3 regions of the Kitasatospora sp. NPDC048540 genome follow, and region 3 is predicted to be linked to each of the others. Evidence: riboswitches for the same ligand, from Rfam matches in the RefSeq annotation. Region 3 holds a riboswitch; each other region holds the start of a gene.
What was found. A riboswitch is a leader RNA that binds a small molecule or an ion and turns the genes downstream of it on or off. The one in region 3 is predicted to bind thiamine pyrophosphate.

Region 1 (10,190 bases), on a different contig from region 3:
CAGCTGGGCCTGGCTCAGCGTGCGCCGGGCCCGCTGCAGGGTGGCCAGCAGCTCCACCGCGTCCCACGGCCGGGCCTCGGGGTCCTGGGCGGTCGCGGCGGCCACTATCGCGTCCAGCTCCGGGCCCACCGCCGGGGCGGACAGCGAGGGCGCCGGGACCCGCTCGTGCAGGTGCTGGTACATCACCTGGGCGGGGTGCTCGCCGGAGTGCGGCTTGGTGCCGGTGAGCAGCTCGTACAGCAGGATGCCGGCCGCGTACACGTCGACCCGCTGGTCGGTCGGGGCCTGCCGGATCTGCTCCGGCGCCAGGTACGAGACGGTGCCGAGCACGGTGCCCGCCTCGGTGGTGCTGGTGACCTCGCCGCCGGCCCCGGAGAGCAGCCGGACCAGGCCGAAGTCGGCGACCTTGACCATGCCGCCCTCGGTGATCAGGACGTTCTCCGGCTTGATGTCCCGGTGCACCAGGCCGGCCCGGTGGGCGGCGCCGAGTGCGGCCAGGATCGGCTCCATCACGTCCAGCGCGGCCCGCACCGACAGCGCGCCCCGGTCGCGCAGCACGTCCCGCAGGTTGGAGCCGGGCACGTACTCCATCGCCAGGAAGACGGTCTGGCCGTCGGCGCCCTGGTCGAAGACGTTGACCACGTTGGGGTGGGCCAGCCGGGCGATGGCCTTGGCCTCGCGGATGAACCGGGCCGTGAAGTCGCTGTCGCCGACCAGCGACGGGTGCATCACCTTCAGCGCCACCACCCGGTCCAGCCGGGTGTCCAGCCCCCGGTAGACCGTGGACATCCCACCGGAGGCGACCCGCTGCTCGATCCGGTACCGGCCGTCGAGCAGCGTTCCGATCAGGGGGTCGCGCAGCGTCATGTCCACCAGAGGAGTGTAGAGGCGCAGGCCCCGGGCGGGCCCGGGGCCCGCCCGTCACGGGCCGGTCTGTGCCGAAGTTGAGACCCGGTCAGAACGCCGGGCGCTCCCGCACGTCCAGTTCGGCCCGGCCGGCCATCGCCGAGGAGGCCTCGGCGTGGAACCGGCGCGGGATCCGCCCGGCCCGGTGGGCGAGCCGCCCGGCCTCCACGCCCCGGCGCATCGCCTCGGCCATCAGCACCGGGTCCTGGGCCCGGGTCACCGCGGAGGCCAGCATCACCGCGGCGCAGCCCAGCTCCATCGCCAGTGCCACGTCGGAGGCGGTGCCGGCGCCCGCGTCCAGCACCACCGGGACGCCCGCGTTCTCCACGATCAGCTGGAAGTTGTGCGGGTTGCGGATCCCGAGGCCGGAGCCGATCGGCGAGCCCAGCGGCATGATCGCCGCGCAGCCCACGTCCTCCAGCTTGCGGGCCAGCACCGGGTCGTCGTTGGTGTACGGCAGCACCGTGAAGCCGTCGTCGACCAGGGTCTCGGCGGCGTCCAGCAGCTCGATCGGGTCGGGCAGCAGGGTCCGCTCGTCCGCGATCACCTCCAGCTTCACCCAGTCGGTGCCGAGCGCCTCGCGGGCCAGCCGGGCGGTCAGCACCGCCTCCCCGGCGGTGAAGCAGCCGGCCGTGTTGGGCAGCACCCGGATGCCGTTGCGGGTCAGCACGTCGAGCACCGACCCCTGGGTGCCGGGGTCGACGCGGCGCATCGCGACCGTGGTCAGTTCGGTCCCGGAGACCAGCAGCGCCTGCTCCAGCACGTCCAGGCTGGGGGCGCCGCCGGTGCCCATGATCAGCCGGGAGGTGAAGGCCGTCCCGGCGATGGTGAGAACGTCGTCCGCCACGGTGCTCAGCCGCCCTGGACGGCGGTGAGGATCTCCACCCGGTCGCCGGCGCTCAGCACCGTCGCGGGCCACGACCCGCGCGGCACCACCGTCTCGTTGAGCGCCGCGGCCACCCCCGAGGGCGCCTTGCTCAGCTGGGCCACCACCTCGGCCAGCGTGGTCGAGGCGGGCAGCTCGCGGGGCTCGCCGTTGACGGTGAGCGGAATCTGGTTCATGACGGGACCTCTGCGGTGAAGCGGCTGGGGGAGAAGGGGGCGGCGAGTTCGGGCAGCACACCGGTGGCCAGCTGCTCGGCGATCAGATCGGCGGTCACCGGGGTGAGCAGCACGCCGTTGCGGTAGTGGCCGGTGGCGGCGGTGAGGCCGGGCAGCGCGGTCGGGCCGAGCAGCGGGGCGTTGTCGGGCGAGCCGGGCCGCAGCCCGGCACCGGTCTCCGCCAGCGGCAGCTCGGTGATGCCGGGGATCAGCTCGTGGGCGTCGCGCAGCAGCTCGTACACCCCGCCGGCGGTGACGGTGGTGTCGTGGCCCAGCTCCTCGCTGGTCGCCCCGATCACCAGCTCGCCGTCGGCCCGCGGCACCAGGTAGATGTGCTGCCCGCGCACCACGGCCCGCACGTTGCGGGACAGGAACGGCGCGTACGGCTCTGGGATCCGCAGCCGCAGCACCTGGCCCTTGACCGGGCGCACCGGCGGCAGCACCCCGGCGGGCAGGCCCGGCAGCAGGTGGCTGCGGCAGCCCGCCGCCAGCACCAGCTGCCCGGCGGTGAGCCAGGAGCCGTCGGCCAGCCGGACCCCGGTGGCCCGGCCGTCCTCGACCAGCAGCGCGGCGGCCTCGGACCGGTGCAGCACCACGCCCTCGCGTTCGCACGCGGCCAGCAGGGCCTTCGCCAGCCGCCGGCCGTCCACCTGGTGATCGCCCGTCACCTGGAGGCCGCCGCGCACCCCCGGGGCCAGCATCGGCTCGAGCTTGCGGCACTCGCGGCCGGTCAGCCAGTGCGACTCCAGGCCGAGCCGCTGGTGGAAGGCGAGCAGCTCGCGCAGCTCCTCGCGGTCGTCGGAGTCCAGCGCCACCGCCAGCGTGCCGGTCCGCCGGTAGCCGGTGTCCAGGCCGGTGGCGGCGGTCAGCTCCGCCGTGAAGCCGGCGTACCGCTCGTTGGACGCCATCCCGAGGCGCAGCAGCGGCTCCTCGCCGTACTGCAGCTCCGTGACCGGCGCCAGCATCCCGGCCGCGACCTGCGCCGCCCCGCCGCCCGGCGCCGGGTCGACGACCGCCACCGCCAGTCCGCGCTGCGCCGTCCGCCAGGCCACGCCCAGGCCGATGATCCCGCCGCCGATCACCAGCACGTCGGGCGTGCGCGCCGACGGCGTCCCGGCCACAGATGTCCGTGCCAAAGTCGGTAACTCCCTTCGCCGGCATGACCCGGATCAGGTTCGGACGGTCGCAGGCCGCACCAGCCCGCCTCTCAGCCCGGTGCACCGGGCTCCCGTGTGAGGTGCCCGTCCACCATAACGCCGGGCGCCGCCCATCCCGAAGGTGCGTACGGAGGGTGGACACCCCGCTGGATAGGCTGACCCGGTGGTCGAACTGAAGAGAACCGGACGAGTGGTCGTGGTCGGGGCGGGCATGGCGGGCGCACAGGCCGCCCTGGGCCTGCGGCGCGGAGGCTGGGAGGGCCGGATCTCGCTGCTCGGCGACGAGCCGCACCGCCCCTACGACCGGCCGCCGCTCTCCAAGAACGTGCTGCTCGGCCAGGCCGACAGCACCGCCTTCGACATCGACTGGGACCACCTCGGCATCGACCTGCTGCCCGGCCGCCGCGCCCTCGCCCTCCACCCCGGGGTGCTGCACACCGACGGCGGCGAGCTCCCGTACGACGGCCTGCTGATCGCCACCGGCGCCGCACCCCGCCCGCTGCCCGGCGCGCCCGGCGCCCGCCTGCTGCGCACCCTGGACGACGCGCTCGCGCTGCGGGACCGGCTGCGCCCGGGCCTGCGGCTGGTGCTGGCCGGGGCCGGCTGGATCGGCGCGGAGACCGCGACGGTGGCCCGGCAGCTCGGCTGCGAGGTGACCGTGGTCGAGGCGGGACCGGCGCCGCTGGCCGGCGCGCTGCCCGAACCCGTCGGCGCGGCGATGGCCGGCTGGTACGCCGCCGCCGGGGTCGACCTGCGCTGCGGGGTCGGCGTCCTGGCGGCCGAGCCCGCGGCGGTGGTGCTCACCGACGGCACCCGGCTGGCCGCCGACGAACTGCTGGTCGGCATCGGTGCCCGCCCCGCCACCGGCTGGCTGGCCGGGTCCGCGGTGGAGCTCGACCCCGCCGGCGCGATCCTGGTCGACGACCGGCTGCGCACCACCGCCCCCGGCGTCTGGGCGGCGGGCGACTGCGTCTCCTACCCCTCGGCCCGCTCCGGCGCCCGGCTGGCCGTCCAGCACTGGGACCACGCGCTGCAGTCCGGCGGCGCCGCGGCCGCCGCGATGCTCGGCGCGGACGTCCCCTACGACCCGGTGCCGTACTTCTGGTCCGAGCAGTTCGGGCGCATGGTCCAGTACGCCGGCCGGCACGCCGGTGCCGACGAGCTGATCCACCGCGGCTCGCCCGAGGAGGCGTCCTGGTCGGTGCTGTGGCTGCGTCAGGGAGCGCTGGTCGCGGCCCTGTCGGTGGACCGCCCGCGCGACCTCAACCAGGCCAAGCGGCTGATCGACCGGGGGGTGGTGCTCGACCGCGCCCTGGCCGCGGACCCGTCCGTCCAGCTCAAGGCGGCGGCCGCCGGACCGGGGGCCTGACCGAGAGGTGGTGCGCGGGGGCCTCGGGAGGTGGCAGGCTGGGGGCGTGAGCAAGATTGATCCCAAGATTGAAGCCCTTGTCCCCGCGTGGCTCTACCTGCCCGACATCTCGGAGCTGTGGGGGGTGCAGATCACCGAGGTCCGGGACCAGGTGAGGAACCGGACCCTGCTGGCCGTCCGCCGTGGCGAGAACAACTCGCTGCAGGTGCCCGCCGACTTCATCGAGCCCACCGGACCGGTGAAGCACCTGGTCGGGACGTTGACCGTGCTGCGCGACTGCGGGCTCAACGACGAGGAGATCCTCGAGTGGATGTTCACCGAGGACCCGTCGCTGCCCGGCAGCCCGATCCAGGCGCTGCGGGAGAACCGGGGCACCGAGGTGAAGCGCCGCGCCCAGGCGATGCTGCTGTGACGGCCGCCGCCCGCACCGCGCTGGCGGACGCCCGGCTCTACCTGTGCACCGACGCCCGCCGCGAGCAGGGCGACCTGCCCGAGTTCCTGGACGCGGTGCTGGCCGGCGGGGTGGACATCGTCCAGCTGCGGGACAAGGGGCTGGAGGCCAGGCAGGAGCTGGAGTACCTGGAGGTCTTCGCCGACGCGGCCCGCCGCCACGGCAAGCTCTTCTCGGTCAACGACCGTGCCGACGTGGCGCACGCGGCCCGGCCGCAGGTGCTGCACCTCGGGCAGGACGACCTGCCGGTGCCGGCGGCGCGGGCGATCCTCGGGCCCGACGTGCTGATCGGCCGCTCCTGCCACGCCGAGTCCGAGGTCGACACCGCACTGACCGAGGCCGGCGTCGACTACTTCTGCACCGGCCCGGTCTGGCCCACCCCCACCAAGCCCGGCCGTCACGCGCCGGGGCTCTCCCTGGTCTCGTACGCGGCGAAGCAGCCGACCGACCGGCCGTGGTTCGCCATCGGCGGCATCGACCTCACCAACCTGGACGAGGTCCTCGCCGCCGGCGCCGACCGAGTGGTCGTCGTCCGCGCCATCACGGCAGCCGACGACCCGGGCGCAGCAGCCGCCGAACTCGCCCGCCGCCTCCGCAACCGCTAGCCCGGCTGCGCTCGGCGACGCCGCGCCTATTTCAGGGGCGCGGGGAACTGCGCGAAACGGCAGGGCACCACCTGCAACTCGCCCACCGACCCCGGCGGAACGGTGATCCGCTTCCGATCTCGCGCAGTTCCTCGCGCCCCTTTGGGTGCCCCCCGGGGGCTTAGTACTTGCGGGTGGTGGCGGCTTCGGCGAGGGAGAGGAGGACGGTGCGGGTGGGGCCGGGGGCGAGGGGGGCGGCGTCGAGGGCGGACAGGGACTCCCGCATCAGCTCGTCGATCCGCTTCTCCACCAGATCCGCCGCCCCGCTGCGCTCGACCAGCGCCCGCAGCACCGGCACCTCCTCGGCCGTCAGGTCCGCCGCGCCGAGCCGCTCGTCCAGGTGCCGCGCGTCCGCCGCGGGAAGGCCCCGCATGGCGTGGGCGACCAGCAGTGTCCGCTTGCCCTCGCGCAGGTCGTCGCCGGCCGGCTTCCCGGTGACCGCGGGGTCGCCGAAGACTCCGAGCAGGTCGTCGCGGAGCTGGAAGGCCTCGCCGAGCGGCAGGCCGAAGGCGGCGTAGGCGGCGACCAGCTCGGGGCCGGCCCCGGCGAGGACGGCGCCGACCTGGAGCGGGCGCTCGATGGTGTACTTCGCGGACTTGTAGTGCAGGACGGTCCGGGCCCGGTCGAGGGCGTCGGGGTCGGCGGAGTCGCCGGCCACCGGTTCGAGGACGTCGAGGTACTGGCCGACCATGACCTCGGTGCGCATCAGGTCGAAGCCGGGCTTGGCGGCCCGGACGGCCTGCGGCGGCAGGCCGCAGTCGTTGAACAGCTCGTCGCACCAGATCAGCAGCAGGTCGCCGAGCAGTACGGCCGCGGAGGCGCCGTACTGTTCGCGGTCTCCCCGCCAGCCGCTGCTGCGGTGCAGCGCCTCGAAGCGGCGGTGCACGGAGGGCAGGCCGCGGCGGGTGTCGCTGCGGTCCATCAGGTCGTCGTGGACGAGCGCACTCGCCTGGAGCAGTTCGAGGGCGGCGGCGGCCCGGGTGATGCCGGGGTCCCGGTCGCTGCCGCCGGCGCCGCGCCAGCCCCAGTAGCAGAAGGCCGGGCGCAGCCGTTTGCCGCCGTCGAGCAGGAAGTCGCGCAGGGCGTCGGCGACCGGGCCGAGCTGGGGGGAGATGCCGTCCAGCAGGGCCGTGCGGCCGTCCATGAACTCGGCGAGGGCCGTGTTGACGCGGGTCCGTACGGCTTCCGCGTCGATGGGGTGGCTGGGCAGACCGGTGGGCGAACGCACGGGGAACTCCGGATCGATTGGCTGACAATCAGACTATCGGGGTGTCCGGAGGCCTTCTCACCACGGCGCCCGGCACCCCCTTCCCAGGGGGGCCGAAACAGTCTCGGGGGGTGTCTCACTTGGTGGACCTCGTTTGGTCGCGCTCTCCGCATCCCGGCTAACCTGCGAGCATGGCACTAGGGATTCCCTCCACCAGGACCGACCGTGCGCAGACCGTGCGCGATCTGCTGGCGGCAGGTGACCGCTCGTTCTCCTTCGAGTTCATGCCCCCGCGCAGCGAGGAGGCCGAGCGCCGGCTCTGGGACGCGATCCGGCGGGTCGAGTCGCTCGATCCCAACTTCGTCTGCATGACCTACGGCGCCGGCGGCTCCTCGCGCGGCCGCACGGTCAACCTGGTCGGCCGGATCGCCACCGAGACCACCCTGACCCCGGTCGCCCACCTCACCGCGGTCGACCACTCGGTCGCCGAACTGCGCAACATCATCGGCCAGTACGCCGACGAGGGCGTGCGCAACGTCCTCGCGGTGCGCGGCGACCCGCCCGGCGACCCGATGGGCGAGTGGGTCCGCCACCCGGAGGGCGTCACCTTCGCGTACGAGCTGGTCGAGCTGATCAAGGGGATCGGCGACTTCTGCGTGGGGGTGGCCGCCTTCCCGCAGATGCACCCGCGCTCGGAGAACTGGGACGACGACATCCGGCACTTTGTCGCCAAGTGCCGGGCCGGTGCGGACTACGCGATCACCCAGATGTTCTTCGAGGTCGAGGACTACCTGCGGCTGCGCGACCGGGTCGCCGCGGCGGGCTGCGCGACGCCGATCATCCCGGAGATCATGCCGGTCACCAACATCCGGCAGCTGGAGCGCTTCCCGCAGCTGTCCGGCTCGGACTTCCCGCCCGAGCTGGTGGAGCGCTTCCTGGCGGTCGCCGACAACCCCGACGCGGTCCGGGCGATCGGCATCGAGCACGCCACGACCATGTCCGAGCGGCTGCTCGCGGAGGGCGCGCCCGGTCTGCACTTCATCACGCTGAACCACTCCACCTCCACCCTGGAGATCTACCAGAACCTCGGCCTGCACCAGCGCTGATCGCCCGCCCCCCGGCAGCCCCGCGCGGGGCTGCCGGGGATGTGGGTCTGCGGGCCGGGAGCGGGTACAGTCGCCCGCAACCGCGCGGTACGCGACTGGAGGTAGCGGGGATGGGCATCGGATACCTGCTGCTGTACGTCGCGTTGGCGCTGGTGGCGCTCTGGCTGGTGGCCGAGCTGCTGCTGCAGAACCGCGCCCCGCTGCTCTGGCGGGCGCTCGCGCTGGCCGGATTCCTCTGCGTGGTCGCCGGGATGCGGCTGAGCTCGGTCCTGGTGATAGGGGCCGGCGCGGCCGTCTTCGCGGTCGGGCAGACCTTCGTCACGCTGGCGGTCAAGCGCGGCCGCCCGGTCGGCTGGTCGCTGCGCGGGGCCGACGGCTCCCTGCCGGGCCCGCTGGCCAAGGTCCCGCTGCTCGGCGCCGTCACCGGCGGCGCCGCGGCGGTGGCCGCCGTCGAGGCGGTGGCGCCGGTCGGCGAGGTCGGCCCGGTCGAGGCCGACGAGGCCGAGGCCCCGTACGCCTACGAGGAACTCCAGGAGATCGGCCCGGACGACGGCGTCTACACCGCGCAGCAGCCCGCCGCCTACCAGCAGGACCCGCAGCAGCCGCAGGCCTACGCCTACGACGCCTACGGCCAGCCGCAGTACCAGCAGCAGGCCGCGCAGAGCTGGGAGTACCAGCCGCAGCAGCAGGCGTACGGGTACGACGTGTACGGGCAGCCCGTCTACCAGCAGCAGTACCAGGACCCGTACCGCCAGCCGCAGTACCAGGACCCCTACGCGGCGCAGCAGCAGCCCGCGCAGGGGTGGGAGTACCAGCAGCAGCCGTACCAGGGCATCCCGCAGCAGCCGCAGGCCTCGCCCGAGTACCAGCCGCAGCCCTGGGACTACCAGCAGCAGGGCTGAGCCGGGCCCGGGGACGGGCGCCGGGGCGGGTCAGGCCGGGCCGATCAGGCCCGCCGTGATCGAGGCGGACATGCCGACCCGGGCCAGCCCGCCGCCGGGGTGCGCGTCCGCGCCGACCAGGTACAGGCCGGGGACCGCCGAACGGTTCGGGGCACCGAGGTAGGCGCCGCCGGCCCCGGCGAGCGCGGGCGGCGGCATCGGACCGCTGATCCGCGTTTCGCGCCGCCGGACGCGCCCGCGCAGGTCCAGGCCGGCCGCGGCCAGGTGGGCGAGGAGCCCGTCGGTGTACGACTCCAGCTCGGCCGGACCGGGCTCCCCCTGCTCGGGGACGGTCACGGTCAGGGTGACCGCCTCGTGGCCGCCGGCGGGCACCAGCGAGGCGTCGTCGGGCCGCAGCACCTGGACGGTCGGCCGCTCGGGCAGGGCGCCCGCCCCGAACACCTCGTCCCACTCGCGCGCCGGGTCGGCGGCGTGCACCACGGTCCGGTGCGGGGTACCGGCGGGCCGCGCGCCGTCGAGGGCGAGGAAGACCGTCAGCAGCCGGGCCCCGGCCGACGGGACCGGCCGGGCCGAGCGGCCCGGGACCAGCCTGTCGTGCCCGCCGGCCGCCACCACCAGGTCCGCGTCGAGCGGCTTCCCGTCCGCCAGCACCCCGCTCACCCGGCCGCCGTCGGTCAGCACCTCGGTCACCGGAGTACCGAAGCGGAACTCCACCCCGCGCAGCTCGCACCGCCGGTACACCGCCCCGGCCAGCGCCCGGATGCCCCCTTCGACGTACCAGACGCCGAAGGACTGCTCCATGTACGGCAGCACGGTGGCCCCGGCGGGGGCCTCGCGCGGGTCCAGACCGAAGCGCAGCGCGTACTCGTGCAGCAGTTGGGCCAGGCCTGGGTGCCCGCCCAGCTCGTGGCGGGCGACCTCGGCCAGGGTGGCCCCGGGGCGGCGGCGCAGCCGGGCCAGGCCGCGCCGGGGTGCGGCGGGGTACGGGTCGGCGCGCAGCGGCGTGGTGTCGTCCGGGAGGGGTTCCTCCAGCAGGGGACGGCGGGTGGCCTCCCAGACCGCCCGGCCCCGGTTCATCACCTCGGCCCAGGCGGCGCCCGAGCCCGCGCCGAACGCGGCGTCCAGCGCCTGGCCGACGCCGCCACGGGAGGCGTTGGGCAGCAGCAGGTCGGTGCCGTCGGGGAACAGGTGCCGACTCTCCGGGTCGACCGGCGCGAGCGCGACCAGCTGCTCCAGCGGCTCCTTGCCGGTCTTCAGCGCGAGGTCGCGGTAGACCGCGGGCAGCGTGAGCAGCGTCGGGCCGGTGTCGAAGCGGAAGCCGTCGAGCTCGTGCCGGCCGGCCTGCCC
Region 2 (10,190 bases), on a different contig from region 3:
GACCCCCGCCAGCATCCGCGCCAGCTGCGAGCGCGGCACGGCCACGTCGTCGATCATCGTGGTCCCCAGCCGGTCCAGCGCGGGCAGCGCCAGCCTCCGGGCCTGCAGCAGGAGTTCCGACTCCGCCCGGTCCTCGGCCGGCACCACCTCGGTGGCCCCCGCGGTCCGGCAGAGCTCGGCCACCGCGGCCAGTTCGGCCGCCTGCCCCGGGCCGTCGAAGGCCACCAGCAGCAGGGCCTTGGTGGTCGCCGGCAGCCCCATCGCCGCCATCTCGTTGACCGCCCGGACGGTGGTCGCGTCCATCAGCTCCATCAGCGACGGCGTGAACCCCCGGGCCATCACCTCGCAGACCGCCGCACAGGCCGCGTCCGTGCTGCCGAACTCGGCGGCCAGCACCAGCGGCGGAGCCGGCTCCGGGCGCAGCGCCAGCACCGCGCGGACCACCACCCCGAGCGTCCCCTCGGATCCGACCAGCAGCCGGGTCAGGTCGTAGCCCGCGACGCCCTTCGCGGTCCGGCGGCCGGTGCTCAGCAGCCGGCCGTCCGCCAGCACCACGTCCAGCCCGAGGACGTACTCGCTGGTCACGCCGTACTTCACGCAGCACAGGCCGCCCGCGCCGGTGGCGATGTTGCCGCCGATGGTGCAGGACTCCCAGCTGGACGGGTCCGGCGGGTAGGCCAGCCCGTACTCCCCGGCGGCCCGGGACAGCACCGCGTTCACCACCCCTGGTTCGACCACGGCGAGCCGGTTGACCGGGTCGATCTCCAGGATGCGGTCCATCTTGACCAGCGAGAGGACGATGCAGCCGTCCACGGCGTTGGCGCCGCCGGACAGGCCGGTGCGGGCGCCCTGCGGCACCACCGGGACCCGCAGCTCGGTCGCCGTCCGGAGCACGTGCTGCACCTGCTCGACGGTCTGCGGGAAGACCACCACCGCCGGGACCCCGGCGGCGCAGAACCCCGCCATGTCGCGGGCGTAGGCGGCGGCCACGTCCGGGTCCACCGCGACCGCCTCCGGCGGCAGGCCCTGCATCAGCCGGTCGACCAGATCACCCACGGCGGCCTCCACCTCTCGCGTCCCTGTCCGGTCCGGCCGCGGCACTCCGCGGTCCCGTCCGGCCGCCCCGTTCGGCGTCCCGTCCGGCCGCGGCGTTCGCTGCCCCCGCCCCGCACTCTGCCCCCGTCCGGAGGCGGGGGCAAGGCCGTCCCGGCCGTGGGTGTCCGGGAATCACGCACCCCGCGTAACCGTTCGGCAACAGCGGCAGGGCGGGCGCACCCTCGTGGCCCCCCACGACGTGCATGGGTGCGGGGCCGGTGGTGCCCACGGGTACGGGAGCGCGAGCGACCGGGGCGGCCCGCCCGCGGGCGGGCGCCGGACGGACGGACACACAGGGGGAAGCATGACCAGGCGGACGGCGGCTGCGGTGGCGGCGGCGATGCTGAGCGGGGCGCTGCTGGTGACCGGGTGCGGCGGCAAGGGCGGGGCGGGCGGCGCAACGGCGGCCCTCGGTGCGGGCGGCGGGGCCTCCGCCGCGCCGGCCGCCAAGACCTCGGCCGCGGTGGTGGCGATCGAGCCGAAGGACGGCGCCACCGACGTGGCCCCCGGGGCGCTCAAGGTCTCGGTGGCGGGCGGCAGGCTGACCAAGGTCACCGTCACCGACGCCACCGGCACGCCGGTCGACGGCACCCTCGCCGCCGACGGGCTCGGCTGGGTGCCCGCGAACGGGCTGGCCGTCGGGACTGCGTACCGGGTGAGCGCCGAGGCCGCCGACGCGGGCGGTCTGACCACCACCGCGACCAGCGCCTTCACCACGCTGACGCCCGAGCGGACGATCGGCGCCGACGACAACGTGGTCACCGGGAACACCTTCGGCGTCGGCATGATCGTCTCGGTGCAGTTCAAGGGCGAGGTGAAGGACAGGGCCGCCGCCGCCAAGGCCGTCACGGTCGAGGCCTCGGACGGCACCGTGGTCAAGGGCCACTGGTTCCCCGGCAACCGGCTCGACCTGCGCCCGGAGACCTTCTGGAAGCCCGGCACCACCGTGAAGGTGCACTTCCGGACCAAGAACGTCGAGCTCTCGCCGGGGGTGTACGGCGCCACCGACCGGGACGAGCAGTTCACCATCGGCCGCTCCAAGATCAGCGAGGTGGACGCCGCCGCCCACCGGATGGTGGTCAAGAAGGACGGCTCGCCGGACCAGGCCATCCCGATCACCGCGGGCGCCGACGACAACCCGTCCTGGAACGGGACCATGGTGATCTCCGAGATGCACCTGATGGAACACATGAAGTCCGAGGGCGTGCCCGGCCTCAAAGGCAAGCCGTACACCGCCGACGACCCGCACGCGATGCGGCTCACCGCCACCGGCACGTACGTGCACGGCAACCCGAGTGCGGGGCCGGCGGTCGGCCGCAGCAACATCAGCCACGGCTGCATCGGCCTGGTCGACACCGCGGCGGGCGACCCGAACTCCACCGCGGGCAGGTTCTACGCGGACTCGATGATCGGCGACGTGGTGAAGGTGCGCGGCTCGATCAAGAAGGAGGCGCTCGCCCCGGACAACGGCCTGAGCGGCTGGAACATCGACTGGGCCCAGTGGTAGCCGGTCCGGCCGGCCGTTCGCCGAGCGGGCGGGCCGGTCACTCGCCGAGCGGGCGGGACGCCGCGAGCACCCGGGCGACGCCGTCCGCGCTCCAGGCGCCGGCCGCGCCCGGTCTGCTGCTCAGATAGGCCGCGGACCTGGCCGTGTCCCACCCGTGCGCCTCGCGCAGCCCGGCGGCCAGGACCCGCAGGTACGCGGCGGTCGGCGCGTTCAGCGGGGCCTCGGCGCGGCGCCACGGGGCGGTGAACGTCAGCACCGGCCGACCCGCCAACCCGCCCACGCAGAGCACCGTTTCGTACCGGTCGGGGCCCAACAGGGCCCGCCCGTCGGCCAGTACCGCCCGCAGGTCCGGGTCCGGCCCGTCGCCGGGGGTGCGGCGCCGCTCCTGGGCCAGCACGTCGAGGAACTGGCCGGTCGTCAGGAGGTAGCCGCGGGCGGGCATCTCGCCATCGTCGTCCCCGTCCCCGTCGCCGTCGCCGGGATCGTAGAAGCCCATCCCGCCGCCCCAGACCGACGACTCCAGCGCGAAGTGCAGCCGTCCCGGCAGCAGCAGCGGGACGTCCGCGGCGGGCGGGCGGCGGTCCCGGCTGCCGGGGTGGTCACGGTCCCCGCCGGGCAGCCGGCCGCCGGCGAGGTAGCAGTTCAGCCGGGCGAGGGACATGTTCGACGCGTAGGCGGCGTACCAGACCCGCCCGGCGGCCGCGCCCGGCCGGGGCCGCGGCCCGGGGCGCCGTACCCCGCCCGTCGCAGTCATCGGCCCGCCCGCCCTCTCCGCCTCGCCGGTGCCCCGGCTCCGCATCGGCGGCGGCAGCCCGGGCGCACGATTGTCGGCCGCGGGCGGCGTCCGCGCACCCCACGGACCGGCGGGTCGGCCCACGGCCACCCACCCGGCGGAACCCGCCACCGCCGGACGCCCCCGGAACGGTGCCGGGCACGGCAACGGCCCCTGACCGTTCCTACCGGTCAGGGGCCGTTGTGCGGCGGAGAGCGTGGGATTCGAACCCACGGTACGGGGTCACCGCACGACAGTTTTCAAGACTGTTCCCTTAGGCCGCTCGGGCAGCTCTCCAGGCGGAGGCCAGCCTAACGGGTCCGGCGGGGTTCGGTGCACACCGTTTCCGGTGCCGGGTCAGTTGTCGCCCTTGCGCTCGCCGAGGGTGATGGTGGTCTTGGCGGTCTTGCCGTCGCGGGTGTACTCGACCTCGACCTTCTCGCCCGGCTTGTGCGTCCAGATCTCGCTGACCAGGGTGGGGCCGCTGTCGATGGCGATGCCGCCGAGCTTGGTGATCACGTCGCCCGGCTTGAGGCCGGCCTGGTCGGCGGGGCCGCCGGGGGTGACGGCCGGGGTGCCGCGGACGTCGGCGCTGGGGATCTGCGCGCCGTCGCCCTTGTAGTCGTCGTTGCGCAGCACACCGAGGATCGCGTAGACCGGCGTGCCGTCCTTGATCAGGGTCTCGGCGACCCACTTGGCCTGGTTGATCGGGATCGCGAAGCCGAGGCCGATCGAGCCGGCCCGGCCGGTGGAGCCGCCGGTGTTGGACTGGATCGCCGAGTTGATGCCGATGACCTGGCCGGAGGCGTTGAGCAGCGGGCCGCCGGAGTTGCCCGGGTTGATCGAGGCGTCGGTCTGCAGGGCGTTCATGTACGAGGACTGGGAGCCCATGTCGTCGCCGGAGGCGACCGGACGGTCCTTGGCGCTGATGATGCCGGTGGTGACGGTGCCTTCGAGCCCGTACGGGGCGCCGATCGCGATGGTGGCGTCGCCGATCGCGGTCTTGTCGGAGTCGCCGATCGGCAGCGGGACGAGCTTGTCCTTCGGCGGGTTGTCGAGCTTGACCACGGCCACGTCGTAGCCCTGGGCGCGGCCGACCACGGACGCCGGGTAGGAGGAGCCGTCGGAGAACTTCACCGTCAGCTTGCCGCCGCTCGCCGCGGGGGCGACCACGTGGTTGTTGGTGAGGATGTGGCCCTCGGTGTCGAAGACGAAACCGGTGCCGGTGCCGGACTCGCTGGAGCCCTGCGCCTTGATGGTGACGGTGCTGGGCAGGGCCGCGGCGGCGATGCCGGCCACCGAGTCGGGGGCCCGGTCGAGGGCCTTCTTGTTGTCGCCGACCGTCACGGTGGTGCTGGTGTGGCTGCTGGACCCGCTGCTGCCGTTGCCACCGCCGTCGGTCAGCGAGGCACCGATCGCGCCGCCGGCCAGGCCCGCCACCAGGGCGGCCGCGGCGACCAGGGCGATCAGCGAGCCGCGCTTCCTGCGGGGGCCGGGCGGCGTACTGCCGCCACCCCACTCGGACGGGTAGCCGGGCACGCCCGGGCCGCCGGTGCCGCCGGGCGGGGTGCCCCAGCCGCCGAGCGGGTGCCCGGCGCCGAACGGGTGGTGGCCGGGCTCGCCGGCCGGCGGGTTGCCCTGGCCGGGCGCGCCCTGGCCGAACGCGGCCTGCTCGGGGGTGACCGGCTGCTGCTCGGCCGGGCGGTGCTCCGCGGCGCCGGGCAGCGGCGGCGCGTACGGGTTGTGCGGGACGGCCGGCGGCGGGGCGTCGAGGTAGCCGGACGCCGGGGCGGCCGGGGCCGCGGGGATCACCGGCGGCGGCGCGTCGAGATAGCCGGGGGCGGCAGGGGCGGCGGGCTCCTGCGGGTCGGCCTGCTTGGACAGCGCGAGCGTGGGAGCGGATTCGACGACCGGCTGCGGCGCGGCGGCCGACGTGTGGTCGGTGGTCGGAGCACCCGCCTCTGGAACGCCGGAGGACTGACCCTCCTGCGGCCCGGTGGACCCACCCTCGTGTTCGGTGCTCACGGACGACCTCCATAGCTGACGGACTTGGCCATAGTTTTTCGCATAGCTGATTCAGTTGCCGTAAGGAGCCCCCTGAAGAAGTCATGAGAATGCTTAGGTGGTCCTGACGGCCCGCGGTACGGCCCTGGGCCGCGGTGGCTGCCACGGGTGCCCGGCCGTCGGAACTTCCGCGATTCGGAACTTCCGTGATGCGGACAGTGTCCCCCCTGGCCTTGGCGTTCGAGGCGGCGCCCGTTAGCCTGGCGCTCCAAACTGAAACGACGCGGGAGCTTGGACCCACCAGGCTGAGAGTGCGCTGTTCGACCGTACGCCATGGGTATCACGGCGGGGCGGGTCGAGGGAGCGCTGACCGCCGGAACCTGTCCGGGTAATGCCGGCGTAGGGAGTATCGGCCATGACGGCTGTTTCGCCTTCCCCTGCCTCCGACTCCGCGACCGCCGTCGCGGAGCGCGTCGAGGCCCCCCTGGTCCTCGACACCGCGCCGCCGCGGACGCTGGACTTCCGGGCGCAGTTCGCGCTCTGGGCCAACCTCGGGGTGAGCCTGATCGGCTTCTCCAGCGCCGCGACGGTGCTGGGGACGGCCGGCAGCGAGCTGTCGTTCGCGGCGTCGGTGACGGCGATCGTGGCCGGCACGGTGATCGGTACCGCGATGCTGGGCGTGGCCGCGCTGATCGGTGCCCGGACCGGCGCGCCCGCGATGGCGGTGCTGCGCGGGCTGTTCGGGACCAGGCTGTCGTACCTGCCGACGGCGCTGAACATCGTGCAGTGCCTCGGCTGGGGCGTGTTCGAGCTGATCACCATCGCGGGCGGGGCCCAGGCGGTGGCGGGCACCCAGGGCTGGCGCTGGCTGTTCGTGCTGCTCGCCGGTGCGCTCACCACGGTGCTGACGATCTGGCCGCTGGGCGCGATCGCGGTGCTGCGCAAGTACGTGGCCGTCGCGGTGGGGGTGGCGATGGTGTACCTGACGGTGCAGCTCGGCCGGCAGGGCTTCCCCGACCCGGGGGCGGGCAACTGGACCGGTTTCCTGACCGCGACGGACTACATCATCGCGGTGTCGATCTCGTTCGTTCCGCTGGCCGCCGACTACACCCGGCACTCGCGCACCGCGTCGGCCTCGTTCTGGGGCACCTTCTCCGGGTACTCGGTGGCGCAGGTGTGGTGCTACGTGCTGGGCCTGGTCGCGCTGCTGCAGGCCGAGGGCGACCCGAGCCGGATCTTCGAGTCGTTCACCGGGGTGACGGCGGGCTGGCTGTTCCTGCTGGTGCTGGTGGTGCGGGAGACCGACCAGTCGTTCGCCAACGTCTACTCGACCGCGATGTCGGTGCAGAACCTGCTGCCGCGGATCGACCGCCGGCTGCTGACCGGCGGGATCGGCGTGCTGGTGACGGTGCTGGCGCTGCAGATCACCGAGTTCACCGACTCGTACTACGCCTTCCTCGGTCTGATCGGCTCGGTGTTCGTGCCGCTGTTCGCGGTGCTGGCGGTCGACTACTTCCTGGGGGCCGGGCGCGACGGCTGGAACCTGGACCAGGACGCGCCCTCCCGGCTGGTGATGCTGGTGCCGTGGGTGCTGGGCTTCGCCGTCTACCAGTTCCTGGCGCCGACCCAGAACGCCGGCCGGTGGACCGCCTTCTGGACCGACCTGCAGTCCGCGGTTGGCTTCACCCCGCAGGCGTGGACCTCGGCCTCGCTGTTCGGCTTCCTGGCGGCGGCGCTCGCCACCTGGGCGACCACGCTGGTGCGCCGGACGGCCTGAGCCAGGACGGCCCGAGCCGGGCGGCCCGAGCGCGGGCGGACCGGCGGCCGGGCCGAGAAGTCCGCGAGCCGCCGCCACGGGGAGCTGTTCACCGCACGTTCCCCGTGGCGGCGGCTTCCCGACTTTTCGGCCCGCGTAGGGTGACCGTCGTGGACACCCAGCACCTCGGCTCCTCCGCCGCCTCCTCCGGCTCCTCCGACCGCAGCGCGGTCAAGGTCATCGCCCACCGCGGCTCCTCCGCCGCACTGCCCGAGCACACGATCGAGGCCTACCGGCTGGCGATCGAGGAGGGCGCGGACGGCCTGGAGTGCGACGTCCGGCTGACCGCCGACGGCGAGCTGGTCTGCGTGCACGACCGGACGGTGCGGCGGACCTCGGACGGCCGGGGCGTGGTGTCGGCGATGACGCTGGCTCAGCTGGGCGAGCTGGACTTCGGCTCGTGGAAGTCGCCGGGGTCGCCGACGCCGAGTTCGGTGCTGACCCTGGCGCAGCTGCTGGAGCTGGCGGTCGACGCCGGCCGGCCGATCGAGCTGGCGATCGAGACCAAGCACCCGACCCGGTACGCGGGACGGGTGGAGGCCGAACTGCTGCGGACGCTGGACCGGTTCGGGCTGCTTCCCGCCGGACCGGCCGACGGCGGGCGGGCCGAGGAGGCGGAAGGGGCCGCCCCGGCCGGGCCGAGCGTTCGGATCATGAGCTTCTCGGAGCTGGCGCTGCACCGGGTCCGCCGGGCCGCGCCCGCGGTGCCGACGGTGTACCTGCTGGAGCGGCGGCTGCCGCTGCTGGGCCGGACCGGGGTGCTGCCGGGCGGGGCGCGGATCGCCGGCCCGGGCATCGACCTGGTGCGGCGCAATCCCGGGCTGGTGCCGGCGCTGCGGCGGGCCGGGCACCGGGTGCACGTGTGGACGGTGGACGAGCCGGCCGACGTCGAACTGTGCCTGCGGCTCGGGGTGGAGGCGCTGATCACCAACCGTCCGCGCCAGGTGCTGGAGCAGTTGGGCCGCTGACGGCCGCTTCGGTCCCGACGGTTCCCGCGGCATTAGGGCGCGCGGGGGTGAAGGGGCGCGGAAGGGGGCGCAAAGTGCGGGACCGGGGTATTTCCACCCTGTTTCACAACAGACCGTGAGCATCTAATCATCTTTTGGGCACCGTGCGTTGCGATGCCGGAAATGGCCGTCAGGGATCGGTGAACGCTCGTTTCCGACGCATTCCCAGGGGGCATCCATCCCTCGGCAGAAGCCTGAAGGAGGTCCGGGGGTGGCGTTGATGGTGGCGCGTTCTGTGCCTGAGAAGGCCGGTCCGGCTTCATCGACCCTGGCGGTGCCGCACGGTCCGGCGAGCGTGGGCGTGGCGCGGCGGCGGTTGCGACGGGATCTGGGCGATCTGGAGATACCGGAATCGGTGATTGACGACGCCGTCCTGATCCTCTCCGAACTGCTCAGCAATTCCTGCCGGTACGCCCGGCCGCTGGTGCTCCCCCCCGGCCTCGACGAGGACGCGGAGGCGCTCGCGGACCGGCTGGTGGCGGTCGGATCCGCCGTCAGGCGCGGTACGGGCGGACAGGAACCGGCCGGCGAGGGCGACACCGACCCGGAGCCCGGCGCGGTGCTGGTCCGCTGGCGGACCCACGCGGACGGCCTGCTGACCCTGGAGGTCACCGACGGCGGCGCGGTCACCCGCCCGCTGCCGGCCCGGCCCTCGGTGACCGCCCGCGGCGGCCGCGGGCTGAACATCGTCGGCGAGCTGGCCAGTGACTGGGGCGTCCGGCACGCGCCCGGCCGGGTGACGGTCTGGGCGGAGCTGCCGGCCGACGGCCGCCGCCCCGTACCGGGTGCGGCCGTCCTGCCGGGCGGCACCGGGCCGCAGGCCCGCAGTGCGTAGGGCCGGTCCGGCGGATCTCGTCGGATCGGCGCGCGGCGGGGCCCGGCAGTGTCCGGGCCCCGTACCCGGGCGCACGGACCCGGGCCACCCGGACGGGTCACCCGCCTGCGGTACGCGGGGATGCGCCGGAATTCTCAGTAGGCTGCCCGGAGCAAGAGTCGCCGTCACCGGGAGAGCCGCACCATGGCCAAGAAGGCCGCCAAGAAGTCGCCGCAGCGCAGCCAGTCCACCACCGTGACCGCGGGCGAGGTGCCGGTCGTCGGCGCCCGGGAGATGTGCCCGTGCGGTTCGGGCCGCCGTTACAAGGCCTGTCACGGCCGGGAGGCCGCGCACGCCGTGCAGGAGCTGGTGCACCGCCCGTTCGAGGGGCTGCCGGGCGAGGCGGACTGGGTGGCGCTGCGCGAGCTGGTGCCCGCGGCGACGGTGCCGCTGACGCTGGCCGCCGGGGTGGCCGAGCAGGCCGAGGGCGAGGTGCCGTCGGTGACGCTGGCGACCGTGCTGCCGCTGGCCTGGCCGGCCCTGCGCCGTCCGGACGGTTCGATCCTGCTGGGCCTGCAGACCCAGTCCTCCTCCGGCGACCTGAGCCGGGACCTCGCGGACGCGCTGGAGCTGGCGCTGACCACCGCGCCGGGCAGCCCGGTGCCGTCCCGCCGGACCGTGCCGGGCGGCCGCCGGCTGCAGGAACTGCTCGACACCGGGGCGCCGTTCGTCCCGGTGGTGCACAGCGGTTTCGAGTTCTGGCTGGAGGACTCCGAGGCGGCCGAGGGTGAGGTGGCGGCCTCGCTGGAGCGGGCCAACGCCTCCGCGATCCCGACCGAGAAGCTCACCTCGGTGGCCTCCGCGTACTGGTGCGGCACCCCGGACAAGAACCACCTGCGCTGGGTCATGACGGTGCCGGAGGAGCAGCTGCTGGACGCGCTGGCCCGGCTGTCCACCGCGGGCGAGTCCTCGCTGGGCGAGGACACCCGCCTGGTCGGCTCGTTCCGCGCGCACGGGCTGACCGTGCCGGTCTGGGACCTGCCGCTGGAGATGACCGCGGCCGACTGCGAGAAGCCCGCCGCGGACTTCGCCGAGAAGCTCGCCGCCGCGCTGCGCGAGACCGCTCCGCTGACCGCCGAGGAGCGCCGCTCCCGGGCCAACCTGGTGAACCGTCA
Region 3 (10,190 bases):
CAGGTCCACCGGCCCGTCCAGCACGGCCAGCCGGCGCTCCAACACCTCCTGCCACACCGGCCGCAGCCGCTCCACGCCCTGGCGGCCGAGCCGCGCGGCGAGCGGGCGCCGGGCGGCGCGGTGCCCGGCACCGTCCTGGTCGAACAGCAGCCCGCCGCCGCTCAGCCGGGCGGCCGCCCCGCCGGTGGTGCCGTCGGCGGTCCGGTCCAGCGGCAGCGAGGTCAGCACCTCGCGGTACGCGTCCGGGCCGTGCACCAGCACCGTACGGCCGAGCCGCACCACCGGCCGGCCCCGGGTCGCGGACAGCAGCGCGAACAGCACGGGGTGGCTGCGCAGGTAGACCAGGCGGTCCTTCTGTCGGGCCGCGCGGTCCCCCGCCGGGGCCGGGACGGCGGTCACCGCAGCCCCAGCTCCTCGGCGCACAGCCGCGCGGCGGCGGCCCGGTCGGGCTTGCGGGAGCGGCCGGCCAGCGGCACGTCCGCGAACAGCAGCGCGTCCGGGCGGGCCGACCCCATCCGCTCCAGCGGGCCCTGCAACGCGCCGCGCAGCCGCCGCCGGTCGGTGCCCGGCGCGGGCTGCACCAGGGCGACCAGCCGCTCGTCGCCGTCCCCGGCCGGGACGCCGACCAGCACCGCCAGCTCCACCCCGGGCAGGTGCAGCGCGGGCTCGTACAGGCCGGGGTAGATGTTCTCGGCGCGCCGCAGGACCATGTCCTTGCAGCGCCCCGCCAGCACGATCCGGCCGTCCGCGGTGATTCGCGCCCGGTCGCCGGTCCGCACCCACGGGTCGGGGCGTTCGCCCAGGTAGCGGTCCCGGGCGGCCGGGCCGGCGAGCAGCAGTTCGCCGTCGCCGGTCAGCGCGGTGCGCACCCCGGGCAGCGGGTGGCCGAGCAGATCGCCGTCGCCGTCGAACGCCGACTTCTCGCCCTCCTCGACGGCCGCCGCGGGGAACAGCTCGGTCAGCGCGTACACCCCCCAGGCCTCCCGGGCGCCCAGCCGCTTGACCCGGCGCAGCAGTTCCGCGCCGGCCGGCGCGGAACCGGTCCACACCCGGCCGGTGAACGAGCCGATCCCGCGCAGCTGCGGCGGCGTCAGATAGGTCTCGTCCGGCCGCAGCCGGGCCAGCTGACGGCCCAGCACCTTCGGTGAGCGGGCCGACAGCGCCACCGACGCCCCCGCCGCCAGTGCCGGGACCAGTACGAAGAAGGTGCCGCCGAGCACCGCCGCGCCCGGCCCCGGCCGTACCAGGCCGTCCACCGTGCGCATCCCGGCGGCCAGTGTGGCCCGGGTGTGCACCACGGCGCGCGGCGCGGAGGTGGTGCCGGAGGTGAACACGATCACGGCGTCGCCGTCACCGTCGTACCGGGGCGGCGGCCCACCCGGCCCGCCGGTCAGCGCGGGCGCGCAGCCCGGCCGGCGCGGGCCGACGGTGGCGACCGGCCCCAGCTCGGCCAGCGGCGGCAGCGCCAGGTGCGCCCGCCGGGCCAGCGGCCGGGCCCAGCCCGCCACCGCCTGGGCGGCGGCGTCGGCCAGCACCAGGGCCGGCCGGGCCAGCGCGAGCCGGGCGAGCAGCACCTCGGGCCCGGCGGACGGGTCGAGCACGGCGGCCCGCAGGCCGAGCCGGTGCGCCGCGAGCAGCACGGCGAGCGCGCGCGGCCCCGGCCGGACGGCGACACCGAGGGTGTCCCCGGGCCGCAGGCCGTACCGGTGGTGCAGGGCGGCGGCGAAGGCATCCGCCAGATCGGCGAGTTCACCGCAGCGGGCCCGTACGGTGACGGCCCCGGTCCGGGTGCAGCCGAGCAGGGCGGGCCGGTCGGCGCCCTCGCGCAGGGTGCGGTCGAGCCGGTCGAGCATGGTCCGGTCCCCTCGTCAGCGCGGGTCGGTGGAGCGTGGCCCGGCGCCGCGCTCCAGGTACCAGCGGGCGGTGCCGAGCACGCCGTAGGCGCGGATCCGGCGGGTGGAGTTCTGCACCACCATGTCCCGGCGGTGCACGATCGCGGTGGTGCGGCGGCGCACCCGGTTGATGAACGCCCGGTCGGTGGGCGAGGGCCGGCGCGGCATCCCGCCGACCGCCCGGTACAGCTCCGCGGTGACCGCCATGTTGTTCCCGGCGTGCATCCGGTACGGCACCAGGTAGCCGTGCCGGCGGCGGTGCGCCGGACGGATCCGCCCGAAGGCGGCGCCCAGCGTCACCAGCACCCGGAACGCCGCCCGCCCCACTGGCCCGTGCTCGTCGTGGCGCGCGGTGATGTGCCCGCAGACCAGGCCGCCGCAGGCGAGCATCCCGGCCCGGGCGGCGGCCGTCCAGCCCGGCTGCGGAAGGCAGTCCGCGTCGGTGCGGGCCAGCAGCGTGGCCCCCCGGGCGATGGCGTGCCGGAAGCCGGTGTCGACCGCGCAGCCGACCCCCTTCTCGGGCTCCACCAGCACCTCCACCGGGAACGGCGCCCGCCCGGCGAAGGCCCGGACCAGCTCCACCGTCCGGTCCGTCGAGCCGTTGTCCACCACCAGCAGGGTGAAGCCGAGGTCGCGCTGGGCGGCCAGCGCCCGCAGCGCGCCCTCGATCCGGGTCTCCTCCTGGTACGCCGGGACGACCACCCACAGCTCGGTCACGACACCTCCCAGACCATCGTGGTCAGGCTGACCCCGCCGCCCAGACCCACCATCAGTACCCGGTCCCCGGTCCGCAATCCCGGTCTGATCAGCTCCAGTTGGACGCCGATGGTGGCGCTGGCGAGATTCCCCAGCCGGTCCACCGTGACCACCAGCTTCTCGGCCGGCACCCCGGTCAGCTCCACGAACCGCTCCAGGTACGGCAGCGTCACCTGGTGCACCAGCACCCGGGCGTACGCGTCCCAGCCGAGCCCGGTGCGGGCGGCCGTCCGGGTCAGGATGTCGGCGCCGATCCGCTCGAAGACACCGCGCAACTCCTTGCCGCCGCCCCGGAAGTAGCTGTACTCGTCGCCGCGCGGGTGGCGCGAGCCGCCGCTCGGGATGCCGCCGACCTCCCAGTGCTCGGAGGCGGTCTCGGTCTCCACGTCCAGGATGCCGCCGTGCTCCACCTCCTCCACCACCACGGCCGCCCCCGCGTCGCCGAAGGTGTAGCCGGCGAAGGAGTCCCGGAAGTCGGCCAGGCCGCCCGGGTCGCGCCGCATCGCCCGGCTCGGCGTCTCCCCCGTGACCACCAGGGCCCGCCGGGCCCGGCCGGCCAGGATCATCGCCCGGGCGGTGTCGATGCCGTTGAGGAAGCTGTTGCAGGCGTTGGAGAGGTCGAACGCGTGCGCCCGGGAGCCGAGTTCGGCCTGCACCAGGTGCGCGGTCGCGGGCTCGCAGACGTCCCGGGTGGCCGAGGCGAACACCAGCAGATCGAGGTCGAGCGGGTCGAGCCCCGCGCCGTCCAGCGCCTGCCGGGCCGCCCCGAGCGCCAGCGTGGAGGCGTACTCGCCGTCCGCCGCGAAGTGCCGGGTACGGATGCCGGTCGCCTTCTCGAACACCCCCTCGGGCAGTCGCAGGCCGCTGCCGCCCGTCACCTCGTCCTGGAGCTGTTGCGAGGTCAGCACCCGGGCCGGCAGGCAGGCGCCCACGGCGGTGATGCCGACCTTCGGTATCCGGAGGTCCATGACCGCCATCCTGGCCGCTCGGCGAGGGGGTGGACCTGAGTACCCGTACTCATCGGTGACAGGCGATCGGGCTCGGCCGTGACATCCGTCATGCACTTTCCCGCACAGCGCACACTGACCCGCAGCCCCTGCCGCAGGCGAGAGTTGGGACATCGCAGAGAGCGAGCCGAGCAGCACCGGGACGAACGGGGAACAGGACCATGGCCACCATCACCACCAGCACGGACATCCGCCGCAAGGCCGGCTCCGGGGCGCTCGCCGCCCTGCGGCCGCTGGCCGTCGACATCGCGGTGCCGCTCGGCGCCTACTACACCGCCCACGCGGTGTTCGGCCTCGGCCTGGTCGCCTCGCTCGCCATCAGCAGCGCGGTGCCGGTGGTCCGGACCGTCGGCGCCCTGGTGCGGGACCGCTCGGTCAACTCGCTCGCCCTGCTGATGCTGCTGGTCAACGTGGCCGGCCTCGCCCTGTCCACGCTGGCCGGCGACCCCCGGCTGATGCTCGCCAAGGACGGCGCGGTCAGCAGCGTGATCGGCGGCTCGATGATCGTCACGGCGCTGCTCGGCCGGCCGCTGATGACCGCCGGACTGCGGCCCTTCATCGTCAAGGGCGACGCCGCCCGGTCCGCCGCCTGGGACCGGCTGCTGGCGACCTCGGCGGCCTTCCGCCGCAACGAGCGCAACTTCTCGCTCGCCTGGGGCTCGCTGCTGGTCGCCGAGTGCGTGGCCAAGGTGGTCGGCGCCTACACCGTGCCGCTGGAGACCATGGTCTGGCTGAGCACCGTGATGCTGGTCGGCGCCATCGGCCTCGGCGTCCTGGTCGGCAACGTCTTCGCCGGCCGGATGGCCGAGCAGGTCATCGCCGAGGCCGGGGCCGAGGCCCGCTGACCCCTCCCGATCCACTCCGCGAACACCCGTGCCCGCCCACCGCGACCGGTGGACGGGCACCTCGGGCTCCCCAGGGTCAGGACGCGTCCTGCACCGGGATCGGCAGGCTCACCGGTTTCTCGGCGGCGGGCCCGTCCTTCACCCCCTCCTTCGGGTTGCTCATCGCACCCAGCAGCTGCCGGGCCAGCCCGAGGCCGGTACCGCCCATGGTCAGCGCCTTGGCGAACATGTCGGACATCCCGTCCGCGCCGTTCAGCAGCACCATGTGCTCGACGTTGCCGAAGGCCTCCGCGCCGGCCCGGACGATCTCCGGCCAGTTCTCGGCCAGCTGCTGCGCGACCACCGCCTCCTGGTTCTCCGCGAGCGCGGCGGCCCGGGCCTTGATCGCCTCCGCCTCCGCCAGACCCAGCGCCCGCGCCGCCTCGGCCTGCGCCAGACCACGGGCCTCCGCCGACGCCGCCTCCGCCAGACCGGTCGCCTTGGTCGCCTCGGCCGCGGCCAGTCCGCGCGCCCTGGTCGCCTCTGCCTCCGCGGTCGCCGCGATCTTCACCCGGTTCGCCTCCGCGCCCGCCTTCAGCTCGGTCTCCCGGGCCAGCGCCTCGGCCGCGGAGATCCGCGCGTCACGGTCGGCCTCCGCCTTGGTCCGGGTCTCGTACGCCCGGGCGTCGGCGGGCTTGCGGACGTCCGCCTGCAGCTGCTGCTCCTTGCGGTGCGCCTCCAACTCGGCGACCTTGGTCTCCTGGACCACGACCTCCTGCCGGGCGGCCGCCTGGGCCAGCGGACCGGCCTGCAGCGCCCGGGCCGTCGCCGTCTCCAGTTCGGCCTGGTAACCGGCCTGCTGGATACCGGAGTTGCGGGTCGCCTCGGCCTTGCGGGCGAACGCCTCCTGCTCCGCCTCGGTGGCCCGCCGGTCGGCCTCGGCGGCCGCGATCCGGGCGTCGCGCTGGACCGCGGCGGCGTGCGGCGCGGCCAGGTTGGTGATGTAGCCGGTCGGGTCCAGGATCTCCTGGATCTGCAGCGAGTCGATGATCAGGCCGAGCTTCTCCATCTCGGACCCGGACGCCGCCCGGGTCTCCCCGGTCAGCCGCTCCCGGTCGCGGATCATGTCCTCGACCGTCAACCCGCCGACGATGGACCGCAGATGACCGGCGAACACGTTGTGCACCCGCTGGCCCATCATCTTCTGCTGGTCCAGGAAACGGCGGGCGGCGTTGGCGATCGACACCGTGTCGTCGCCCACCTTGAAGATCACAACGCCCTTGACGTGCACCGGGATTCCCTGCGAGGTCACGCACTCGACGTCCAGCTCGGCCTCGTTCAGGTCCAGCGAGAGCTTGCGGACCGCCTGGACACCGGGCAGGACGAAGGTGCCGCGCCCGGTGACGATCCGGAAGCCCAGCCCGTCCGCCACGCCCTCGGTGCGGTGGTTCGACCCGGAGATGACCAGCGCCTCGTTGGGCTCGGCCACCCGCCACATCAGCTTGAACAGCACGATCACGATCACGATGGAGGCCACCACGGCCCCCGCGATGCCGATCAGCATCGGCTTTCCCCCTTCGGGCACACCGGTTCCGTGGCTGCGCGCTGTTGTGCAGGACGGCGCGGAACGCGGTGGCAGCAGCAGATTCTTCGCCTGCCGTGATCGCTTGGGAAGGGCCGGGTGTCCTGATCGTGCTCCAAGGGCGTCAAGATTGCGTCAAGAGCCAGGTAAGGAAGGTGGATACGCCGCGGCGACGTAGACCGTGCGCGGCGGCTGGTACTCCAGCACCACCACCGGCGTGCCCGGTGCGAGCGGGTCCCCCGGCACCGCCAGGTACGCCAGGAACGCCTCCGACCCCTGCCGCTGCGGCACATGGACCAGCACCTCGCCGACCAGGCCGGCCCCGACCCTGCCCGTCACCCGTCCCGTCAACCCGACCATGCGGCCAAGTCTCCCACCGCTGCCGCCGGCGGGCGGAGTTCCGGCCCGGCCCGCGTCCGGTGGCCGGAACACGTCTGGACCTGGACCGGACGGCCCGCTACCGTGTTGGACGTCTTACGCAGGCAAACCGTCTGCGAACAACGGGAGCTCGGAGCACCGGGCTGAGAGGGCGCTGACCGGCACGTCGGACGACGGGCCAGCCGCTGCGCCGACCGCAGGAACCTGGACCGGGTAATGCCGGCGTAGGGAGTAGAAGGTCAGATGACCATCTTTGATGCACAGCAGGAGTCTGCCCGCAGCACGACGGGCCAGGTCAGCAGCGCCGCCACCGGCTACCCGACCCCAGCCTGGCACAAGGCCTACCGCGAGGGGTCCCGCCCCGACCTGCGGGTCCCGTACCGCGAGGTCCACCTCACCAACGGCCGGACCGTACCGCTCTACGACACCTCCGGCCCGTACACCGACGCCGCCTACGAGCCGGACGTCCGCCGCGGCCTGCCGGCGCTGCGCGATCCCTGGATCCGCCAGCGCGGCGACGTCGAGGAGTACGACGGGCGCGAGGCCCGCCCGGAGGACGACGGGATCAAACACACCGCCCCGCGCGGCGGCAACCTCCGCAACCTGGACGCCGTCTTCCCCGGCCGCCCGCGCCGCCCGCTGCGCGGCCGGGCCGGCGCGGCGGTCACCCAACTCGCCTACGCGAAGCAGGGAGTGATCACCCCGGAGATGGAGTTCGTGGCCATCCGGGAGGGGCTGGAGCCGGAGTTCGTCCGCGACGAGGTGGCCCGCGGCCGGGCCGTCATCCCGGTCAACGTGAACCACCCCGAGGTGGAGCCGGCCATCATCGGCACCAACTTCCTGGTGAAGATCAACGCCAACATCGGCAACTCCGCCGTCACCTCCTCGATCGAGGAGGAGGTGGAGAAGATGACCTGGGCCACCCGCTGGGGCGCCGACACCGTCATGGACCTCTCCACCGGCCGCAACATCCACACCACCCGCGAGTGGATCCTGCGCAACTCCCCCGTGCCGATCGGCACCGTGCCGCTCTACCAGGCACTGGAGAAGGTCGACGGCAAGGCCGAGGAACTGAGCTGGGAGGTCTACCGCGACACCGTCATCGAGCAGTGCGAGCAGGGCGTCGACTACATGACCGTCCACGCCGGCGTGCTGCTGCGGTACGTCCCGCTGACGGCCCGCCGCAAGACCGGCATCGTCTCGCGCGGCGGCTCGATCATGGCGGCCTGGTGCCTGGCGCACCACCGGGAGAACTTCCTGTACACCAACTTCGCGGAACTCTGCGACATCCTCGCCGCCTACGACGTCACCTTCTCGCTCGGTGACGGCCTGCGGCCCGGCTCCATCGCCGACGCCAACGACGAGGCGCAGTTCGCCGAGCTGCAGACCCTCGGCGAGCTCGGCCGGATCGCCCGCGAGCGCGACGTCCAGGTGATGATCGAGGGCCCCGGCCACGTCCCGATGAACAAGATCCGCGAGAACATGGACCTCCAGCGGGAGATCTGCGACGAGGCACCGTTCTACACCCTCGGCCCGCTCACCACCGACGTCGCGCCCGGGTACGACCACATCACCTCGGGCATCGGCGCGGCGATGATCGCCTGGTGGGGCACCGCGATGCTCTGCTACGTCACCCCCAAGGAACACCTGGGCCTGCCCAACCGGGACGACGTCAAGACCGGCGTCATCACCTACAAGATCGCCGCCCACGCGGCCGACCTCGCCAAGGGCCACCCCGGCGCACAGGCCTGGGACGACGCACTGTCCGACGCCCGCTTCGAGTTCCGCTGGGAGGACCAGTTCAACCTGGCCCTCGACCCGGAGACGGCCCGCGAGTTCCACGACGAGACCCTGCCGGCCGAACCCGCCAAGACCGCGCACTTCTGCTCCATGTGCGGCCCCAAGTTCTGCTCCATGAAGATCTCCCAGCAGATCCGCGCGGAACACGGCGACGGCTCCACCGCGGTCGACGGCTCCGGCTACGCAGCCGAGGCCCTGGCCGGCATGCAGGCCAAGTCCGAGGAGTTCGCCGCCCAGGGCAACCGGGTCTACCTGCCGCTGGCCGACTGACCGGCGGCCACCGACCAGGCGCCGCACCGGGAGGCAGGAGGGGGCTTCCCGGCGCGGCGCCGACGTCGTGCCGGGCCTGGGATGATCCGTGTCGTGCAGCAGCCCTGGAACACCCTGAGCCCGGCCGAGCAGACACTGATCCGCCGTGGCCTGTGGCAGTCGCGCCTGGCCGGGACCGTCCAGCAGTACGGCATCGACCTCCGCTGGGCCGGCGCCGACGACGCCCCGCCCCCGCGGAGCTACACCCGCGACGAACAGCTGGCGCTGGTACCGCGGCTGGCCGCGGCAGCCGTGGGCCTCGCCGAACGCGGCCTGCTCACCGTCCGGGTCCGGCAGGGTCCCGGCGCCGCACCGTCCGACCCGGTCCTGACCGGCCCGGCGCTGCGGGACGCCCTGGCCGAGCCGGCCAACTGGCTCTGGAACCCGCACCCGGCGCTGACGCTCGACCTGGACGCCACCGAACCGGCGCGGGCGTGGTGGCACGCGAGCGCGTTCCCGGAGGAGGACGCTGCCGGCCGGCCCGCCTGGGACGAGCTCACCGACGGGCAACGGGAGCTCCTGGTCTGCGCCTCGGAGACCAGCGGCCTGCTCACCGGCCCGTTCGGCATCTGGGAGGACCTGCCGTCCGACCTGACCGGCACCGAGCTCACCGCCTGGCTCGACCGGCAGCTCGCCCCGCTGCTCCCCTTCGTGCGCGAGGGCTGGATCGAGGTCCGCCACTTCGCCGCGGACTCCACCGACGGTTACACGGTGATACCGCTCGACGGCCTCCGCACCGCCTTCGCCGACCGTTCGCTGCGCCATGACGACGGCGACGACTGGGGGGTGGGGTTCGGCTGCGTCTTCACGTACGCGGGACTGGCGCTCTGGCGCGGCAGCGGCTGGAACGCGGTCTGGGGAAGCCGGCTGACCCTCGACCGGGGCGAGGCGTGAGGACGCACCCGCCGTACCGGACGGCGGAGCCGTACGTTGCTGTGGGCCCCGCGCCGTTCGGGTTCACCTCGACCCGGCGTCAGACCTCGTCCGGGCCGGTGAAGTCGGGGGAGGTGTAGCCGGGGCCGGTGAACTCCGCCGGGCGGGGGATGCGGCCCTGCGGGTCGGTGACGCCTTCGACGCCGGGGCTGGAGAAGCCGGGGCTGGAGTAGCGGGCGCTGCTGTAGCCGGGGCTGAGCAGGTCGGGCGGGGAGGGCCGGCCGCCGGGCTGGGGTGAGAGGGCGGGTTCGGAGTCGAGGTTGGCGAGCAGGTAGGGGATCAGGGCGCGCTCGCGCAGGGCGGTGAGCCAGGCGCGGCGGGCCTCGGCCAGATCGGCGTGCAGGTGCGGGTCCTGCCCGGCCGGGGTCGGTGAGCCGTCCCGGTGGGCGGTCAGGAGCAGGCCGACGCCGCCGATCAGCAGGGCGGCGAGGGCGATCACGACGGCGACCCAGCCGGCCGTGACCAGGGTGCGGCCGAGCGTGACGGCCGGCTCGGCGGTCCGCACGGTGTACCCGATCAGCAGCAGGATGCCGCCGCCGGCCCCGGCGAGGACGGGCGTGAGGGTGGTCAGGACCGGGAGCAGTCCGGCCCCGGGCCCCGGGTCGGGGCCGCCGGAGGGGGTGGTCGCCGCGCCGCCGAGGGCGTCGCGCAGGGTGAGGTAGTGCTGGTACTCGGCGGCGGCCTCGGCGTTGATCCCGGCCGCCGCGAG

Region 1: linked by a shared signal. The riboswitch ahead of thiO (glycine oxidase ThiO) and the one ahead of thiC (phosphomethylpyrimidine synthase ThiC) in region 3 are both predicted to bind thiamine pyrophosphate.
Region 2: linked by a shared signal. The riboswitch ahead of AB0D08_RS30285 (cytosine permease) and the one ahead of thiC (phosphomethylpyrimidine synthase ThiC) in region 3 are both predicted to bind thiamine pyrophosphate.

What each region holds. Positions count from the first base shown of each region.
Region 1 covers NZ_JBEZIR010000001.1:282,582-292,771, forward strand. The annotation lists gene pknB (Stk1 family PASTA domain-containing Ser/Thr kinase) at 1-867, opposite strand, end outside; gene AB0D08_RS01475 (thiazole synthase) at 956-1,753, opposite strand; gene thiS (sulfur carrier protein ThiS) at 1,759-1,968, opposite strand; gene thiO (glycine oxidase ThiO) at 1,965-3,143, opposite strand; TPP riboswitch at 3,137-3,249, opposite strand; gene AB0D08_RS01490 (FAD-dependent oxidoreductase) at 3,328-4,533, shown strand; gene AB0D08_RS01495 (Rv2175c family DNA-binding protein) at 4,580-4,945, shown strand; gene thiE (thiamine phosphate synthase) at 4,942-5,589, shown strand; gene AB0D08_RS01505 (polyprenyl synthetase family protein) at 5,750-6,856, opposite strand; gene metF (methylenetetrahydrofolate reductase [NAD(P)H]) at 7,027-7,941, shown strand; gene AB0D08_RS01515 (hypothetical protein) at 8,052-8,843, shown strand; gene AB0D08_RS01520 (FAD-dependent oxidoreductase) at 8,874-10,190, opposite strand, start outside.
Region 2 covers NZ_JBEZIR010000102.1:18,101-28,290, forward strand. The annotation lists gene AB0D08_RS30260 (FAD-linked oxidase C-terminal domain-containing protein) at 1-1,056, opposite strand, end outside; gene AB0D08_RS30265 (Ig-like domain-containing protein) at 1,400-2,602, shown strand; gene AB0D08_RS30270 (histone deacetylase) at 2,640-3,356, opposite strand; tRNA gene AB0D08_RS30275 (tRNA-Ser) at 3,584-3,671, opposite strand; gene AB0D08_RS30280 (trypsin-like peptidase domain-containing protein) at 3,732-5,399, opposite strand; TPP riboswitch at 5,652-5,803, shown strand; gene AB0D08_RS30285 (cytosine permease) at 5,794-7,155, shown strand; gene AB0D08_RS30290 (glycerophosphodiester phosphodiesterase) at 7,305-8,162, shown strand; gene AB0D08_RS30295 (hypothetical protein) at 8,557-9,036, shown strand; gene AB0D08_RS30300 (DUF5926 family protein) at 9,220-10,190, shown strand, end outside.
Region 3 covers NZ_JBEZIR010000029.1:70,149-80,338, reverse strand. The annotation lists gene AB0D08_RS14525 (cytochrome P450) at 1-399, opposite strand, end outside; gene AB0D08_RS14520 (class I adenylate-forming enzyme family protein) at 396-1,853, opposite strand; gene AB0D08_RS14515 (glycosyltransferase family A protein) at 1,869-2,609, opposite strand; gene AB0D08_RS14510 (ketoacyl-ACP synthase III) at 2,606-3,616, opposite strand; gene AB0D08_RS14505 (VC0807 family protein) at 3,817-4,500, shown strand; gene AB0D08_RS14500 (flotillin family protein) at 4,577-6,043, opposite strand; gene AB0D08_RS14495 (hypothetical protein) at 6,197-6,421, opposite strand; TPP riboswitch at 6,554-6,687, shown strand; gene thiC (phosphomethylpyrimidine synthase ThiC) at 6,683-8,509, shown strand; gene AB0D08_RS14485 (hypothetical protein) at 8,603-9,442, shown strand; gene AB0D08_RS14480 (hypothetical protein) at 9,522-10,190, opposite strand, start outside.